One region of the Rhodococcus sp. NFXS4 genome, then DNA from elsewhere that is predicted to be linked to it. Evidence: riboswitches for the same ligand, from Rfam matches in the RefSeq annotation. Region 1 holds a riboswitch; each other region holds the start of a gene.
What was found. A riboswitch is a leader RNA that binds a small molecule or an ion and turns the genes downstream of it on or off. The one in region 1 is predicted to bind S-adenosylmethionine.

Region 1 (6,141 bases):
GTGGTCGCGTGCGCGACTCCGACAGCGACGAGGAGCAGGCCCGCGGCAATGGACAGGAGGGGAAGTCCCGACAGCAACAGCGACGTCACGCCGTAGACGGGCACCCAGCCGCGACCGCGCGGCGGCGCCTCGTCGGGCCACGGGTGCATCGCCTTGCCGACCTTCGCGGCGGGCGAGCCGGACCACTGCTGACCGGCCTTGACCTTGCCGGAGACGGCCGACCCCGCGGTGATCTCGGCGCGGCGGCCGATCCTGGCTCCGGGGAGCAGGGTCGACCGCGCACCCACCGTGGCGCCGGCGCCGACCTCGATCGAGCCGATGTGCACGACGTCGCCGTCGATCCAGTAGCCGGACAGATCGACCTCGGGCTCGAGCGAGCAGCCGTCACCGAGAGTCAGCATGCCGGTCACCGGAGGCAGGGTGTGCAGATCGACGTCGCGGCCGACCGTCGCACCGAGTGCGCGGGCGTAGTAGACCATCCACGGCGCGCCCGACAGGTTCGAGGCACCGCTGGCGTCGGTCAACCGGTTGGCGGTCCACAGCCGGAGGTGCACGCTGCCGCCGCGCGGATGGGCGCCCTCCGTGACGCCGCGCATGAGGAGCCGTGATCCGGCGACGGAGATCGCCATCCGGCCCACGGGCGTCACGAACAGCAGGAACCCGAGCGCGAGCCACCACCAGGACACCGTCGGCAGCCAGGGGCGGGGAGCGAACCAGCTGAACGTGTTCGCCATGATGCCGAGCCAGGTCACCCACTGCAGCCCGGTCAGCGTCGTCAGCGGCAGGGTCGCGAGGACCTGCACCACCTGGGCCGTCCGGGGTGTGGGGACGACGATGCGCTTCTCGGTCACCGGCGGGGGGACGAGCGAGTCGAGCAACGCGACGAGCGAGCCGAGTCGCGGATGGTCGTAGAGCTGAGCGACCGTGATCTCGGGGAAACGCTCGCGCAATCGAGTCACGAGCAGTGCGGCCGACAGCGATCCGCCACCGGCAGCGAAGAAGTCCGCGTCCAGGGATCCGATCTCGGCGCCCAGCACGTCGCTCCACAGCTCGGCCACCCATCCGGCGGTCCCGGCGAGAGAGGTGTCGTCCGGACTCGAACCACGCTTGGGCAGCGGCCACGGCAGAGCCGCGCGGTCGACCTTGCCGGAGGTGCGGGTGGGCAGTTCGTCGACGAGTGCGAGACGCGGAACCATAGCGGCGGGAAGCTGTTCCGCGAGGAGCTCGCGCGCGCGGACGAGGTCGAAGTCCGGGTCGGTGCTGGCGAGATAGCCCACCAGCACGGGTGTTCCGGAGCCGGTGGTCCGCACTGCGGCGGCTGCGCCGCTCACGCCGGGGAGGGCCTGCAGGGCGTTGTCCACCTCACCGAGCTCGATGCGGCGCCCGCCGACCTTCACCTGATCGTCGGCGCGGCCCTGGAAGAGCAGCCCCTCGAGCTCGAGCCGCACGAGATCGCCGCTGCGGTAGGCGCGGTCCCATCCGAGAGTCGCCATGGGAGCGTACTTCTCGGCGTCCTTCACCGGATCGAGGTAACGCGCGAGGCCGACGCCACCGATGACGAGCTCACCCACCTCGCCCACCGCGACCGGCTCCTCGTCCGGGCCCACGACGGCGAGGTCCCATCCGTCGAGCGGCAGCCCGATGCGCACCGGTCCGACACCGTCCATGAGAGCGGCGCAGGCGACGACGGTAGCCTCGGTGGGGCCGTACGTGTTCCAGACCTCGCGGCCCGGAACAGCGAGTCGCTCAGCGAGATCCGGCGGACAGGCCTCGCCGCCGAAGATGAGCAACCGGACGTCCTCGAGCGCTTCGCGAGGCCACAGCGCCGCCAGTGTCGGCACCGTCGACACCACGCTGATGTCACGTGCGACGAGCCAGGGGCCGAGGTCCATGCCACTGCGCACGAGGGAGCGAGGCGCGGGAACGAGGCACGCGCCACTGCGCCAGGCGAGCCACATCTCCTCGCACGACGCGTCGAACGCCACGGAGAGCCCCGCCAGCACTCGATCGCCCGGGCCCATGGGTCGGTCCTGCAGGAACAGTCGTGCCTCGGCGTCCACGAACGCCGCCGCGTTGCGATTGCTCACCGCGACGCCCTTGGGCTTGCCGGTCGAGCCCGAGGTGAAGATGACCCAGGCGTCGTCGTCGGGTGTGGGATGGCCGACCGCGCGCCCGGTCCCCGCGGTGTCGGTTCGGGTGACGCCGCCGTCCGCGATGATCGCGGTGACGCCGGCCTCCGAGAACACCAGCTCGGCCCGCTCGTCCGGGTCGTCGACGTCCACCGGGACGTAGGCCGCACCGGCGGCGATGACCGACAGGATGGCCGCGTAGAGCGAGTAACTGCCCGACGGCATGCGGACCCCGACGCGATCGCCGGCGCAGACGCCGTGTCGGGACAGCCACCGAGCGCCCTCGTCGATGTTGTCGAGCAGTTCGCTGTAACTGATGGTGGTGTCGCCGTCGTCGATGGCCGGCGCATCAGGGAATGCCCGCGCGGTGTCCTCGAGGATGTCGACGAGGGTGCGCACCGGGGCCGCCACGGAGGAACGGAGGTAGGCCTCGGGAACACGGGTCTGCAGTGACAAGACGAACGGCCTCTCGCATCGAACAGGGACGACGGAACGCTGGCGGGTGTGACGACACGTTATTGCACGCCCAGTTTGCGGGTTGGTGAACAACTCCGCCGACCCGGCGCGCGTGCGGCGAACCGGTTGACAACTCGGGCGACCGTTTGCCATCCTGCTTCCAGGTCACGAGTACCAGCATCAAGCCCCGGCTCGCTGGTCGGCAACCCTCCTCCGCGGTGGGGTGCTCCGGGTGACGACCTGGCCGCGCTCCGACGACGGAGGCGGCAAGCGCGGATCGACGCCTCTCGTCAGATCGCGGCCCTCGTGCCGTGCGTCGATCCCTCGACGGAGGGATTCATCATGACCACAGTTCTGCAGCGCCCCATCGCATCCGTGCACGGCCGCGACCAGCAGGTGACGTGTGCCGACGGCCGCACCACTCGCAGCATCGATCTCGACTACGCGGCCAGCGCTCCCGCGCTCGACGCGGTGGTCGAGCGAGTACGAGAGGTGTTGCCGCACTGCGCGAGTGTGCACCGCGGCGCCGGCCACAAGTCGCAGGTCTGCACCCGGGAGTACGAGTCCGCCCGGAACACGGTGCACCGCTTCTGCGGCGCGGATCCCGACGACGTGGTCGTGTTCACGCGGAACACCACCGACGCGCTGAATCTCCTGGCGGGCTGCGTTCCCGGGGACACGGTGGTGCTGGACATCGAGCATCACGCGAATCTGCTGCCGTGGCGGAACCGCCGGGTGGTGCGATCGGCGGACTCGGTCGAGGAGACTCTGATTCGGCTCGGCGACGAACTCGCGTCGAGACCTGCTGCGCTGCTTGCCGTCACGGGTGCCTCCAACGTGACGGGCGAGGTCCTGCCCCTCGATCGACTCGCGGATCTGGCGCACCGACACGGTGCCCGCATCCTCGTCGACGGGGCGCAACTCGTTCCGCACCGCGCCGTGGACATCACCGCGGCGGGCATCGACTACCTGGCTTTCAGTGGTCACAAGCTGTACGCGCCCTTCGGAGCGGGAGTGCTCGTGGGACGGCGTGACTGGCTCGATGTGGCCGAGCCGTACCTCGCTGGCGGTGGAGCCACCCGGCACGTGTCCGTCCTCGGTGCGTCGGTCGACATCGACTGGGCGCCGTCCCCGGCGCGGCACGAGGCCGGCACACCCAATCTCCTCGGCGCCGTCGCGATCGCCGCGGCGTGCGACGAGATCGGCGCGATCGGCCACGGTGCCATCGCCACTCACGATCAGGAGTGCACGGACGCCCTGCTCGGCGGGCTCACCGCTCTGGCCGGTGTGTCGGTCCTCCGCCTGTGGAGCGACTCCGCCGACATCGTCGGCATCGTGTCCTTCACCGTCGACGGTGTCGACGCGGGTGCACTCGCCACCACACTGGCCGACGATCACGGCATCGCGGTGCGGGCCGGGAAGTTCTGCGCCCACCCCCTCCTCTCGCGGGTAGGCGCGGCCGACGGTGCCGTGCGGGCGAGCATCGGGCTGGGGACCACCGCCGACGATGTCGACCGGTTCGTGGAGGCGGTGCGTGTGACGTGCCTCTCACTGCGGGATCGCGTCACCACCGGATCGTTAGCATCAGCATCATGACGAGGAGCAGGTTGTGGGGTCGACGACACGTCGACCTCTGCCGTGCGACCTCGAGCGCCTGTCCGGTCCGGTGATCGTGCGACTCACTTCACCTCACAGCCACCGCTGCACCCACGACTGACTGGACAACTCATGACCACGGTGTCTTCCGACTCCCTCGTCTTCCTCGACGGCGTCTCCGGTACCTCCCCGGACGTCGTCCGGTTCTCCGCCGCCGATCTCTCCGAGGCCCAGAGCCGCTACGCGACCCTCAAGGCCGAGCACCCCGGTGCTCGTGTCGTGGTGGACATCGACGTGCACATCGCCGCCGACGCCCGGACCGCCCGCCGCGAGGTGCTGGCGTCGGACAGCAAGCCTCGCCCCGGCACGCTGCAGTACGTCGGGACCGCGTCGGGTCTCGCAGGCCTTGTCGCCGACATCGTGACGGTCGACGTGGCGGACGGCGTGACCCTGCGTCCGGTGGTGGAGCAGACGCGGGAGTCCGTCGTCCGGGCGATCACCACCGAGGTGGTGCCCGCCCTGGAGGTTCGGCGTCTGCGCGCGTCCTGAGGCTCAGCCCTCGCGGGTCTCGGGGCCCATGTCCACAGCGAGCCCGGCGGTGATGCGCAGCAGTTCGGGGTAGGTCGTGCGGAAGAGGGTCGCGGGGTGACCCGCTGCAGCCCACAGCCGTTCGAAGCGTTCCAGCGCCGTGTCGACGAACGTCGGCAGATTCGTCGGGTGGCCCACGGGAGCGATCCCGCCCACCGGTTGCCCGGTGGCGTGTTCGACCACGTCGATCGGTGCGCGGGTCAGCGTGCCCTCGAGACGTCGACCGGTGGCATCGAGGTCCACGTTGTGTGCACCCGACACCAGCAGCAACACCGGGTCGTCGTCGAGCAGGAACACCAGCGACTTGCAGACGGCACCGAGCGGAACCCCGCTCACCGCCGCGGCCTGACGCGCCGTGTGCGTCGGCTCGGACTGCGTCACGATCACGCCGTGATGACCTCGGGCGATCAGAACGTCCGACACGTGTGCCGCAGCGGGATGGTGGATCCGCGTCATGGTCGCAGGATAGTCAGTCCACGCCGCCGGGACATCCGGTGAGCGGGAGCGCTGGCTATCCTGACCGGATGACACACACGGATGCGTGGAAAGCCTTCACGGTGACGACAGACGCCCATGTCGCGACGGTGACCCTCATCGGCCCGAACAAGGGCAATGCGATGGGTCCCGACTTCTGGTCGGAACTGCCTCTCGTCTTCTCCGCGCTCGACGCGGACCCCGAGGTACGCGCCATCGTGCTCGCCGGCTCGGGCCGCAACTTCAGCTACGGTCTCGACCTGCCCGCCATGGCAGGCGATTTCGGTGCGGTCATGGGGGACAAGGCACAGGCCGGTCCGCGCAGCACGTTCCACGACATGATCAAGCGCATGCAGGCGTCGATCAACGCGGTGGCCGACTGCCGCAAGCCCGTGGTGGCCGCCGTGCAGGGGTGGTGCATCGGCGGTGGGATCGATCTCATCTCGGCCGCCGACATCCGCTACGCCAGCGCGGACGCGAAGTTCAGTGTGCGCGAGGTGAAGGTCGCCATCGTGGCGGACATGGGGTCGTTCGCCCGTCTGCCCGCGATCATCGGCGACGGTCATCTTCGCGAACTCGCGTTGACCGGAAAAGACATCGACAGTGCCCGGGCGCAGCAGATCGGTCTGGTCAACGACGTGTTCGACGACGCGGAGGCCGTGCTCGCCGCAGCGCGTGCCACGGCCACCGAGATCGCGGCGAACCCGCCTCTCGTGGTGCACGGGATCAAGGCGGTTCTCGACCACGGTCGCGTTGCGGCAGTGGAGGATTCGCTGCGCTACGTCGCCGCGTGGAACGCAGCTTTCCTGCCGTCCGAGGATCTGACGGAGGCCATCACCTCGGTGTTCGAGAAGCGCCCCGCGTCGTTCCAGGGCAAGTAGTAGAGACCCTGGTGGAA
Region 2 (6,141 bases), 1.1 Mb from region 1:
GGGTCGCAGTGGCCCACGGATCCGCGTCGACAGATCTTCGCCAACGACTTCCTGCCGGACGGGCGCGCGTTCTGGCGTCGCGGTGGCACTGCTCCGCTGACCGGACTGCCCACGGTTCCCACCGACCGCTTCGGCGGCATCTTCGACGTGAGCGAACACGGCACCATCGACGTGTGGTCCGGAGCCGCGGTCGGCGGTGGTTCGTTGGTGTTCACCGGCGTGATGATCGCCCCCGAACGACGGTTCTTCGACCAGCTCTTCACCGGGCTCGTCTCGTACGACGAGATGCAGGCTCTGCACTACCCGCTCGTCCGTTCCGAGCTGCGGCTCGCACCGATGCCGGAGGACGTCTATCAGTCGCTGCCGTTCACGCATTCACGGGTGTGGGATCACCAGGTCCGCCGCGCCGGGTACACACCACAGCGCATCGACGGTATCTGGGACTGGGACGTGGTGCGCGGAGAGATGGCCGGTCGGTCCCGTCCGTCCGCGATCATCGGGGAGTCGAACCTCGGCAACTCCAACGGCGCCAAGTTCGACCTCAACCGCAACTATCTGGCCGCTGCTCGCGCCACTGGCCGGTGCACGATCCATGCGCGTCACGAGGTCACCGCCGTGACCAGGGAGGCGGACGGTCGCTACGCGCTGACCGTGGATCTGCTCGACCCGTCCGCCGAGGTCCTCTCCACCCGCACGGTGACCTGCGACGACCTGTTCCTGGGAGCCGGGTCGATGGGAACGTCGCGGCTTCTCGTGCATGCCCGCGACACCGGACTGCTCCCCGACCTGAACGAACACGTCGGTGAGGGATGGGGCACCAACGGTGACGCGGCACTCGTCCGGGGCATGAGCCCGGAGGGCAACGGCATCGTGCAGGCGTCGCCCTCGGCGTCGAGGATCTCCGACGACTCGGGCGCCCCGCTCACCCTCGAGAACTGGTTCGTCCCCGGATCGCCCGTCGATCTGACGCTGATCGGCTCGTTGGGCATGGTCATGGACCCGACGAGAGGGCGGTTCGTGTGGGACGAGTCGACGCGGTCGGTACGGCTCGACTGGCCGGAGGCCGGCAACATCGCCGTCTCGGACGCCCTGCGACCGGTGCACGACCGCATCGCGGAGCGCTCCGGAATCGGTGTGGGGTATCCGCCCCTGCGGGTTCCGGACGTGAACACCTCGTTCACGGCGCACCCGTTGGGAGGGGTGGTGCTGGGCCGAGCCACGGACGCGCACGGCCGCGTCCTCGGCCACGACCGGTTGCACGTCGTCGACGGAGCGCTGATCCCGGGCAGCACCGGCAGAGTCAATCCGTCGCTCACCATCGCGGCGCTCGCCGAACGCAACATCGCGACGGTGATCGCCGATCGCTGAGCGCCCCGTGGAGCGAATGACGGGAATCGAACCCGTGTGCACGGCTGTGCAGGCCGTTGCCTCACCACTCGGCCATCCCACGTCAGGAAACCCGGACCTGTCGGGACAGGGTTGCGCTCACGGTGATTCTCGGGCTGTCGCGGTGAGATACCTCGCGGCCGCCGCCGGGTTCTCGTCCGCCAGTGACGCCAGCGCTCGACACAGTGCGCCGAGTGAGGTTCCCTCGGCGTGCGCGGCCGACTGCAGGAGTGCCGCCGCGGTGTCCCGGTTCACCGCGAGGTGTTCCATCGCCATGCCGATGCTCTGATCGAGCGCGGCCGCGGAGCGCAGTGCCGCGGAGTATCGATCCGAACGGGACGTCGTCGCCACGTCGATCTCCGTCTCGAGGCGCCGAGACAGCATCGCGAGTCGGACGGCCGTGTGTTCCGGCCCGTGTCCGCGGGTCTGCAGCGCGACGAGGGTGGCAGCGACCGCCGCGGCGGCCTCGGTGCGCGCGCGTCTCTGCACAGCCTGCCGTCGACGGGACCGGAGGTGGTCAGACGACCGTGCTCGCAGCAGTGACGGCGGGTGGAACCGGGTCGTGTCGCCGTGCTCGACGCGGTCACGACCGAGACGCTTCGCCCGGTACATCGCATCGTCCGCGCAGGAGATGAAGGAGTCGAGCGTCGACTCCACGTCGCCGAGGGCGAGCGCGGCGCCGTCGGGAGCCGTGGCCACGGCCGTCGTGGTGCCGATGCTCACCGTCACCGAGCACCGTGTGCGCACCGATCGCAGGACACGGTCCGCGAGATCGGCCGTACGCGCACCGCGGGCGACGACCAGGAACTCCTCGCCGCCGAGACGGGAGACGACGGCGCCCGCCGGAGTCGCCAGCACCACCGCTCGCGCGACGGACTGCAGCGTCCGATCACCGTGGGTGTGTCCGTGGGTGTCGTTGACGGCCTTGAAGTTGTCGATGTCGATGACGAGGGTGGTGACCGATTCGTGCCGCGACGCCGCGGCACCCAGCAGTTCCGTCAGACGGGGGAGTACGCCCCGGCGGTTCAACAGGCCGGTCAGGACGTCCGTGCGTGCGAGCACGTCGAATCGGTGACTCACCCGCACCATCGACCGCCGCAGGCCCCACACCAACACGACGGGGACGACGACGATGGTCAGGGACGCGCCGGCACTGATGAACGCGATGGCCGCAGATCCTGCCGAGGCGAACGACACCACGACGGCGGCTCCACCGGCAGCCACGGTGAACGACCACGCGATCGCGGGCGGCGACGCGGCCGCGGAGAGCACCGGGACGATGGTGAGCAGCGCGGCGATCGCGAGGGAACCCGCCGGATCGGTCACCGCCACCGCGGAGAACGTCGTACCGCACAGCATCACCATGCCCATGGCGACGAACTGGCGTTCGGTCAGCCGCCCCGAGCGCCAGATGATGCCGGCTCCCACCACGGCCGCAGCGACGGCGAGAGCGGTGGCGAGCATCGGGGCGATGCCGGGGAAGAACAGACCGGGCACCACCCAGCCCGCTCCCAGTGACAGGGCGGAACCGGTGATCGCCGTTCCCATCGCGATCGACCGGATGTCGAGCACCTGCCGTGCGGGTGTCTCGAGAGGTGACTCGGTGGGCGACGTCCGCGCGCCGCGGTGCGCTCTGTCGATGTGTGGCGTCACGCGAGCACCCCGGTCCCCGTCACCGGTGATCCGTCGTCGGCTGACCTCCACCGTGTACCCCGTGAATGTACCGACCGGGACGGTTCCGTCGCGGCGATCCGGCGCACGTCTGGCCGTGAGACCTCGGGCTCGTGACCACCGCGAACACGCGGTCGGTGCGGTTGTCACCCTTTCCGGTCATCATGATTCGAACTCGACGGATCTGAAAACTGTTGTGCGATTTGACGTCTCGAGACGTCGGCGCTACATTTTCCTCACCATCCAGAGCGACCGAGAGACCTGGCTCGTCGACGTCGCAGCAACCCGCCTCGAGTTCGAGTGTGTGGGTGCTACCGCCAGGACCGATGGAGGAGATCCGCCGATGAACACTGTGACGACCCGACGCCCGCACGTCCTGCGCCTGCACCTCGAGTGGTGTCGAGAGTGCTGCTGCGCCTGTACGCGGCGCTGACCAGGTCCCTCACTTCGTCCTCTCGAAAGGCACAGCGATGTTCGCTGCCCTCACGCACCGGTGCAGCCGGTGACTCAACTCCACGATCGACCGGTCGCCACCGACGCCGATGACGTCTCGGATCACGACCTCGTCGTCGCACGCACGGTGCACCCGTGGCGGTGGATCATCGCCGTCGCGACCCTGGTCCTTCTCGCACAGTTCGTCCACGGGCTGGTGACCAACGCCGGCTGGGACTGGGGCACCTTCGCTCAGTACTTCACGGCGCGGTCCGTCTTCACTGCTCTGTGGCTCACGATCCAGCTGACCTTCTGGGGCACCCTCATCGGGTTCGCACTCGGCATCGCTCTCGCGGCGGCGCGGTTGTCGCAGAACCCGGTCCTGCAGATCATCTCCTGGTTCTACATCTGGGCGTTCCGGTCGATCCCGCTGATCGTGCAACTGCTGTTCTGGTTCAACATCGCCTACCTGTATCAGCGTTTGTCCCTGGGCATTCCGTTCGGACCGAGCTTCGTCGAGTTCGACGTCAACAGTGTCATCAGCGGGTCCACTGCGGCGATCATCGGTCTGGCCCTGCATCAGGCGGCGTACTCGGCGGAGATCGTGCGCGCCGGCATCATCTCGGTCGATCAGGGGCAGCTCGAAGCCGCTGCGGCGCTGGGGATCCCGAAGCGACGCGAATTCTTCGCGATCGTGCTGCCGCAGGCCATGAGGGGAATCCTCCCCAACGCGGCCAACGAGGTGATCAGTCTCTTCAAGGGCACCTCGATCGTCTCGGTCATGGCCATCGCCGAGCTGTTCTATCAGGTCCAGGTGATCTACGGACGGACCGGCCGTGTCGTCCCGATGCTCATGGTCGCGACGGTCTGGTACGTGATTCTGACGTCCGTCCTGTCCGTGGTGCAGTTCTACGTCGAGCGGCACTACTCCAAGGGTGCACTGCGCACGGTGCCGCTCACGCCGATCCAGAAGTTGCGTTCGCGCATCGCCGCGCTGCCGCTGTCACCGAGGGGAGCAACTCGATGACCGCCGAGATCGAGACTGCGCGGTATGCGGTCGAGGTACGGGGAGTGCACAAGTCCTACGGTGCCCTCGAGGTCCTGAAAGGCGTGGACCTGGCCGTGCGGCCGGGGGAGGTCACGGCCATTCTCGGACCCTCCGGGTCGGGCAAGTCCACTCTGCTGCGCACGGTGAACCACCTCGAGAAGGTCGACGCCGGATCCGTCCGAGTGGACGGTGCCCTCGTGGGATACCGCCGCAGAGGCCGGAAACTGCACGAACTGACACAGAAGGAGATCCGGCGCCAGCGCTCGCAGATCGGCTTCGTCTTCCAGAACTTCACCCTGTTCCCGCACCTCACGGTGCTCGAGAACGTGGTCGAGGCACCCGTGTCCGCACAGCGACGTCCGCGGTCGGAGGTGGAACCCGAGGCTCTCGCACTCCTGTCGCGGGTCGGTGTCGCTGACAAGGCGCACGACTACCCGCGGCGGTTGTCCGGCGGACAACAGCAACGCGTCGCGATCGCCCGGGCGCTGGCGCTGCGCCCGAAGGTGATCCTGTTCGACGAACCCACGTCGGCACTCGATCCCGAGCTGGTGGGCGAGGTGCTCGATGTCATCCGCGGTCTCGCCGCAGACGGCGCGACGCTCGTCATCGTCACGCACGAGGTCGGCTTCGCACGCGAGGTCGCCGACACCGTGGTGTTCATGGACGGCGGCGTCGTCCTCGAACAGGGTTCTCCTGTAGAGGTGTTCGACACCCCGACCCACAGTCGCACTCGAGAATTCCTCTCCCGGGTTCTCTGATTCCCACGCACACCTCTCCCGAAAGTGACCTCTCCCATGTCTCGATCGTCCCGTCGCCTCGCGTCGGTCCTGTCCTCCGTCGCCGTCCTCGCGCTCGTCGCGTCCGCGTGCGGCGAACCCGCAGCCGAGAACACCGTGGTGTCCGAAGCCGGTGTCTCCTATGATCTCTCGCCCGAGCAGTCCGGGCGCATCCACACCGAGAAGGTGGACGACATCGCGGCGAAGGTGCCGCAGGCAATCCGTGATCGCGGAACCCTCGTCGTCACCGGAACAGCGGGTGCCACTCCGCCTCTCGGCTTCTATGCCACCGACGACACCACCGTCGTCGGATCCGAGATCGATCTCGCGAGCCTCTTCGCCGACGTCCTCGGTCTCTCGGTCGACCGCCGGACCGCGGACTGGGCCCAGAACTTCGTCAAGATCGATTCGGGCGAGAACGACGCCTTCATCTCGAACGTGACGGTCACGGAGGAGCGCAAGGAGAAGTACGACTTCGCCACCTACCGCCTCGACAACGTCGCCCTCGAGGTTCCGACGGACTCCGACTGGACGTTCACCGACCGCAAGGACATCGCCGGCAAGAAGATCGGTGTCTCGTCCGGTACCAACCAGGAACAACTGCTCGTCGACTGGAACACGCAGAACGGGGCGGAGGGCATTGCGCCCGCCGAGATCGTCTACTACCAGAACGCCGCCGACTACTACCTCGCCCTGTCCTCGAAGCGCATCGACGGGTACCTCGGACCCAATCCGTCCGCGCAGTACCACTCGTCGAGCACAGGGGAGTCGAAGATCATCGGCACCTTCTCCGGTGCGGGCGAGGCGCTCCAGGGTGAGATCGCCGTC
Region 3 (6,141 bases), 1.5 Mb from region 1:
CGATCAGAGCGGTCACCGGGTTGTGCGCCGCGGCGACGAACACCGCCAGGCTCACCGCGACGGACGTCATCGCCAGGAAGAGCCCGGGGACGAGCATGCGGTCCGCGATCCATCCGCCGGCCATGTTGCCGACCACCATGCCGAGGCCGTAGATCATCAGCGCCAGGGGCACCGCGGCCTTGGACAGACCGGCCACGTCCGTCAATGTCGTGGCGATGTAGGTGTACACGGCGAACATGCCGCCGAAGCCCACCATGCCCACGAAGAGGGTCATCCACACCTGCGTGCGCCGGAAGGCGCCCAGCTCGGTCCGCGGGTTCGTGGTGGGCATCGAGTCCAGTCGCGGCAGCCACACCGCGAGGGCGGTGACGGTGAGGGCACCGATGACGGCGACGATGCCGAACGCGCTGCGCCAGCCGAACGCCTGGCCGATCCACGTGGCCGCCGGCACACCGACGACATTGGCGACGGACAGTCCCATCATCACCATGGCCACCGACTTGGCACGCGCACCGGGATCGGCGAGGTGGGCGGCCACCAGCGCTGCCACACCGAAGTACGCGCCGTGCGGCAGTCCGGCGACGAAGCGGGAGGCCATCAGCTCGTGGAAGCTGGGCGCGAACACCGTGCCCAGGTTGCCGAGAGTGAACGCCACCATGAGGGCGAGAAGCAACGTCCGCCGCGGCACCCGCGCCGCGAGCGCGGCGATGACGGGCGCACCCACCACGACACCGACGGCGTAGGCGGAGATGAGGTGGCCGGCGCTGGGCTCGGACACCCCCATCGTGGTCGCCATCTCCGGGAGCAGGCCCATCGAGACGAACTCCGTGGTGCCGATGCCGAAACCGCCGAGCGCGAGCGCCAGCATCGCGACGCGTCGGCGGCGCACCCGCAGCCGATCCGCCGCGGGGTCCGCGGCAGCAGCGGGAAGGACGTCGAACGCGACGGAGGGGGGTGTCACGAGCTCACTTTCGGGTCTGCGCCCGTCGTCGATCGTTCATGATCGATTCAGAAGCGCTCGGGTGGTCAACGACGACGGGCGCCCCGAGAGGCGCCCGATCACCTGACCAGTCTGACCGTCGGCACGATCATTCGCCAATCGAACGATCGTGAGTTCGGCCACCCTCGTGCCGTCGACACCCGACCCGCTACCATTCCCGCCAAGGTCATGAGTGCCAGCATCGAGCCCCGGCTTGCTGGCCGGCAACCCTCCAACCGCGGTGGGGTGCCCCGGGTGATGACCGGGTTACTCGGCCCGCACGGGCCGAGAGCAAGCGCGGGCCCGTCTCCTCGGGCCCACCGACCGACGATCTCGGAGGTACCCATGTTCTCCCACCGACTGTGTTGTAGCCGGCGATAGGCCCCGACCCTTCTCTCCACGAAGATCGGCTCGCCTACTGCGCTCTGCACACGGTGAGGTGCCTCTCGTGCTGCGGGCGTGGCGGCTGCCGACGTGGACCCCACTCGAGCACTCCACTCGAGCACCACCCCCACGAGGAGCACGACACCCATGACCGATCACACTTCCGACACCGGTGCCACCGAGGGCGACGTCGTCGACGCAGCCGGAGCACCCGTCGAGGATCCGGCACTGAACTGGAGCTTCGAGACGCGGCAGGTGCACGTCGGACAGGTTCCCGACGTCACCACCCACGCGCGCGCCCTGCCGATCTACCAGACGACGTCCTACACGTTCGACAACACCGACCACGCCGCCGCGCTGTTCGGGCTCGCCGAGCCGGGCAACATCTACACCCGCATCATGAACCCGACGCAGGACGTCGTCGAGCAGCGCATCGCGTCGCTCGAGGGCGGCGTCGCCGCACTGCTCGTCTCGTCCGGCCAGGCCGCCGAGACGCTGGCGATCCTGAACATCGCCGAGACCGGCGACCACGTCGTCTCCAGCCCCCGTCTGTACGGCGGCACGTACAACCTCTTCCACTACACGCTGCCCAAGCTGGGCATCACCGTGTCCTTCGTGGACGATCCGGACGACCTCGACCAGTGGGAGAAGGCCGTCCGCCCCGAGACCAAGGCGTTCTACGGCGAGACCATCTCCAACCCGAAGAACGACATCTTCGACATCCGCGGAGTGTCCGACGTGGCACACCGCCACGGCATCCCGTTGATCGTCGACAACACCGTGGCGACGCCGTATCTGATCCAGCCTCTGAAGCACGGTGCGGACATCGTGGTGCACTCGGCCACCAAGTACCTCGGCGGCCACGGCACCGCGATCGCCGGCGTCATCGTCGACGGCGGTGGCTTCGACTGGACACAGGGTCGCTTCACCAACTTCACCACCCCCGATCCCAGCTACCACGGTGTGGTGTTCGCCGATCTCGGCGCTCCGGCCTTCGCACTCAAGGCCCGCGTGCAGCTGCTGCGCGACATCGGCGCGGCGGTCTCCCCGTTCAACGCGTTCCTCATCGGCCAGGGCATCGAGACACTGTCCCTGCGCCTCGAGCGACACGTGCAGAACGCGACGGCGGTCGCACAGTTCCTCGAGCAGCGCAAGGAGGTGACCAGCGTGAACTACGCCGGGTTGCCGTCCTCCCCGTGGTACGAGCGCGGACATGAACTCGCCCCGCGCGGAGCGGGTGCCATCGTGGCGTTCGAACTCGCGGGCGGTGTCGACGCGGGCAAGCGTTTCGTGGATGCGCTGGAGCTGCACAGCCATGTCGCTAATATCGGAGACGTGCGTTCACTGGTGATCCATCCCGCGTCGACGACGCACTCGCAGTTGACGCCGAAGGAGCAGCTGGCCTCCGGAGTCACCCCGGGCCTGGTGCGACTCGCAGTCGGTATCGAGGGAATCGACGACATCCTGGCCGATCTGGAGAAGGGTTTCCGGGCCGCATCTTGACACTCGATCTCCACTCGCCAGCCCGTCCGTCGGCATTTCCGCCGGCGGACGGGCAGGTGGGCACCGTGCACATCGGCGACGTTCCCCTCGAGAGCGGACGCGTGGTTCCCGACGCGACGGTCGCCGTGCAGCGGTGGGGCGAGGTCTCGCCCGCGCGGGACAACGTCGTTCTCGTCCAGCACGCGCTCACCGGGGACTCGCACGTGACCGGACCGGCCGGACCGGATCACCCGTCGCCCGGGTGGTGGACCGGCATGGTGGGTCCCGGCGCACCCCTCGACACCGATCGCTGGTGCGTGGTGGCGACGAACGTGCTCGGCGGGTGCCGAGGTACCACGGGTCCCGCGTCGCTCGATCCGGACGGTGTCGCGTGGGGATCCCGATTCCCGGCCATCTCCATCCGCGACCAGGTGGCGGCGGAGCGCATGGTCGCCGACGCCCTCGGCATCGACCGCTTCGCGGCGGTCGTCGGCGGCTCCATGGGCGGTATGCGCACTCTCGAGTGGCTGGTCTCCTACCCGGACCGTGTCGCCTCGGCACTGGTGCTCGCCGTCGGTGCGCGCGCGTCCGCCGACCAGATCGGCACCCAGACCACGCAGATCGCCGCCATCACCGCCGACCCCGACTGGCAGGGCGGTGACTATCACGCCTCCGGTCGCGCTCCGCGTGCCGGACTCGCCGTCGCTCGGCGCATCGCGCACCTCACCTACCGCACCGAGCACGAACTCGACGCCCGGTTCGGCAACGAGCCCCAGATCGGCGAGGACCCGCTGAACGGCGGGCGCTACGCGATCGCGAGCTACCTCGAGCATCAGGCGACCAAGCTCGTCGACCGCTTCGACGCCGGGACCTACGTGCTGCTGTCGGAGGCCATGAACCGGCACGACGTGGGCCGCGGGCGAGGCGGGCTCGAGGCGGCCCTGGGGTCGGTCCGCACGCCGACCATCGTGGGCGGCGTCGACTCCGACCGGCTGTACCCCCTGCGGCAGCAGCAGGAGATCGCCGATCTGATCCCCGGGTGCGACGGGTTGCGCATCATCTCCTCGCGCGACGGCCACGACGGCTTCCTCACCGAGCCCGACGCGGTGTCCACGATGCTCGTGGCCACCATGGCGTTGGCCTCCGACGCACTCGCGGCGAAGGACTGACCCTCACGCTCCCCTGTGCTTGGCAACTCTCACAAAGAAACCTGAAGTCCTCGAGGACGAGGGAAATCAAGTTTCTGGTTTGTTAGTGTTCGACATCGTGTGGTCTGCACCGCAGCGCTCGACGCTGCGGTGACCGAAGGGCCCACCGTGGGGATGCGAGCGAGCCGGGGGAACAGCATGTCGGACGATCACCCGGGCTCGGGCGCGGGAGCGGACGACTACACGGAGGTCTTCGATCTCACCCGCGCGCAGCGGGACATGTGGTTGCTGCAGGAACTCGACCCCGAGGTCACCTTCGCCGTCGCGCACTACATGGACATCCGCGGCCCGCTCGACGTCGATCTTCTCGAGCAGGCCATGCGCCTCGCCACTCTCGACACCGGCTCGATGCTCACCCGACTCGTCACGAGTGACGCGCAGGACGAGCGCGTCGACTCCGACTCGCTCCGCCAGCGGCTCGACCTCTCGCTCCTCGACATCGACCTCGATCGCATCGACGTCAGCGACGACGAGTTCCCCGAGGAGGCGGCGGCCGAGATCATGACGGAGTTCACCCGTCCCCTCGACATGTATCGGGACGCGCTGGGCTACACCGCCGTCATCACCCTGGCCGAGGACCACCACTACTGGTACGCCCGCGGCCATCACGTGGCCATCGACGGCTACGGAGCCTCGGTCGCCGCCGCTCGCACCGCCGAGATCTACACCGCGCTGGTACGCGGCGAGGATCCACCGCCGTCGCGAGCACGGCATCCCCGAGCCTTCGCCGAGGCCGAGGCGCGCTACCGGGCGTCGTCGCGGTACGAGCGCGATCGAGCCCACTGGGCCGGTCTGCGCGACGTCCTCGGCGAGCCGGTCTCGATGTCCGGGCGGGTCGCGCCGCCGTCCGCGTTCAACCACCGCTGCGACACGCTGCTCGGTACCTCGGCGGACCGGACGGTTCACGACGCGGCGGAGCGTCACGGATCCACCGTCGCGGTCGTCGTCGCCGCCGCGTTCGCCGCGTTCCTCGCGCGTGTCACCGACACACCCGACGTCGTCCTGACGATGCCGATGGCCGCCCGCGTGACGTCGTGGATGCGCGAATCGGCGTCCATGGCCGCCAACGCGGTACCCGTGCCCGCGCACTGCGGCGGCGGCGTCGACATCGGCTCGGTGGTCCGCGAGGTCGGGAACCGCGTCAGCGAATCACTCCGTCACCAGCTGCTTCCCGCCTCGGAGATCGCCCACCTGCTCGGTGCCCCCGGCGTCACCCTCGGTCCCACCATCAACCTCATGATGTTCGGCGAACGTGTGGTGCTGGGCGACATCCCGGCCGATCTCGAACTACTGACCTCCGGACCGACCGCGGACATGGCCGTGACGGTGCACGAGAGCACCACCACGGGTCGCCTGCGGGTGGACCTCGAGGGCAACCCCGCCCTGTACACGGCCGACGAACTGGTCGTCCACAGCGAACGGTTCGCCCGCTTCCTCGTCGACTTCGCCGAGGCCGACGTCGACACACCGCTGCGCGCGCTGTCTCTCGTGACCGACGAGGACCGCGCCGCCGTCCTGCCGGCACTCGATCCGCTGGTGCCTCCGTTCGCCACGTTCGCCGACATCCTCACGCACGGGCTGGTGCTGGGCGAGAAGGTGCCCGCCGTCGTCGACGGCGACATCGCAGTTTCCTATCCCGAGCTCGACCGCCGCTCGGACGCCCTGGCCCGCGAATTGCTGGATCTGGGTGTCGGTCCCGACGTCATGGTCGTGTCCGCGCTGCCCCGCTCGCACGCGTCCGTCACCTCGGCCTGGTCCATCGCGAAAGCGGGCGGCGCGTACGTGCCGGTCGACCCCGCCCTGCCTGCCGACCGGATCACCACCATCATCGGCGACAGCGGCGCGCTGGTCGGCATCACGACGAGCGCACTGGTGAATTCGCTTCCCGCGCAAGTTGAGTGGGTCCTCGTCGACGAGGAGAGAGCACCGCTCACCGGCGAGGGCCTCGTGGGAGCACGGCGCCCCGGACCGGACGACCTCGCCTACGTGATCTACACCTCCGGCAGCACGGGGACGCCGAAGGGCGTCGCGGTGACGCACCGGGGCTTCGCCGCGATGACGTACGCGGCTGTCTCGGCGCATCGTCTG

Region 2: another riboswitch for S-adenosylmethionine. It lies ahead of J4E04_RS15080 (amino acid ABC transporter permease); the one in region 1 lies ahead of J4E04_RS20475 (aminotransferase class V-fold PLP-dependent enzyme).
Region 3: another riboswitch for S-adenosylmethionine. It lies ahead of J4E04_RS13335 (bifunctional o-acetylhomoserine/o-acetylserine sulfhydrylase); the one in region 1 lies ahead of J4E04_RS20475 (aminotransferase class V-fold PLP-dependent enzyme).

The regions. Positions count from the first base shown of each region.
Region 1 is NZ_CP192221.1:4,330,913-4,337,053, reverse strand. Features, by position in the region: gene J4E04_RS20480 (Pls/PosA family non-ribosomal peptide synthetase) at 1-2,585, opposite strand, end outside; SAM riboswitch class IV at 2,749-2,864, shown strand; gene J4E04_RS20475 (aminotransferase class V-fold PLP-dependent enzyme) at 2,928-4,181, shown strand; gene J4E04_RS20470 (hypothetical protein) at 4,314-4,730, shown strand; gene J4E04_RS20465 (YbaK/EbsC family protein) at 4,734-5,225, opposite strand; gene J4E04_RS20460 (crotonase/enoyl-CoA hydratase family protein) at 5,294-6,124, shown strand.
Region 2 is NZ_CP192221.1:3,223,475-3,229,615, reverse strand. Features, by position in the region: gene J4E04_RS15095 (GMC oxidoreductase) at 1-1,368, shown strand, start outside; tRNA gene J4E04_RS15090 (tRNA-Cys) at 1,377-1,447, opposite strand; gene J4E04_RS15085 (GGDEF domain-containing protein) at 1,486-3,039, opposite strand; SAM riboswitch class I at 3,294-3,390, shown strand; gene J4E04_RS15080 (amino acid ABC transporter permease) at 3,560-4,516, shown strand; gene J4E04_RS15075 (amino acid ABC transporter ATP-binding protein) at 4,513-5,295, shown strand; gene J4E04_RS15070 (ABC transporter substrate-binding protein) at 5,332-6,141, shown strand, end outside.
Region 3 is NZ_CP192221.1:2,855,241-2,861,381, forward strand. Features, by position in the region: gene J4E04_RS13330 (MFS transporter) at 1-868, opposite strand, end outside; SAM riboswitch class IV at 1,165-1,283, shown strand; gene J4E04_RS13335 (bifunctional o-acetylhomoserine/o-acetylserine sulfhydrylase) at 1,511-2,866, shown strand; gene metX (homoserine O-acetyltransferase MetX) at 2,863-4,014, shown strand; gene J4E04_RS13345 (amino acid adenylation domain-containing protein) at 4,192-6,141, shown strand, end outside.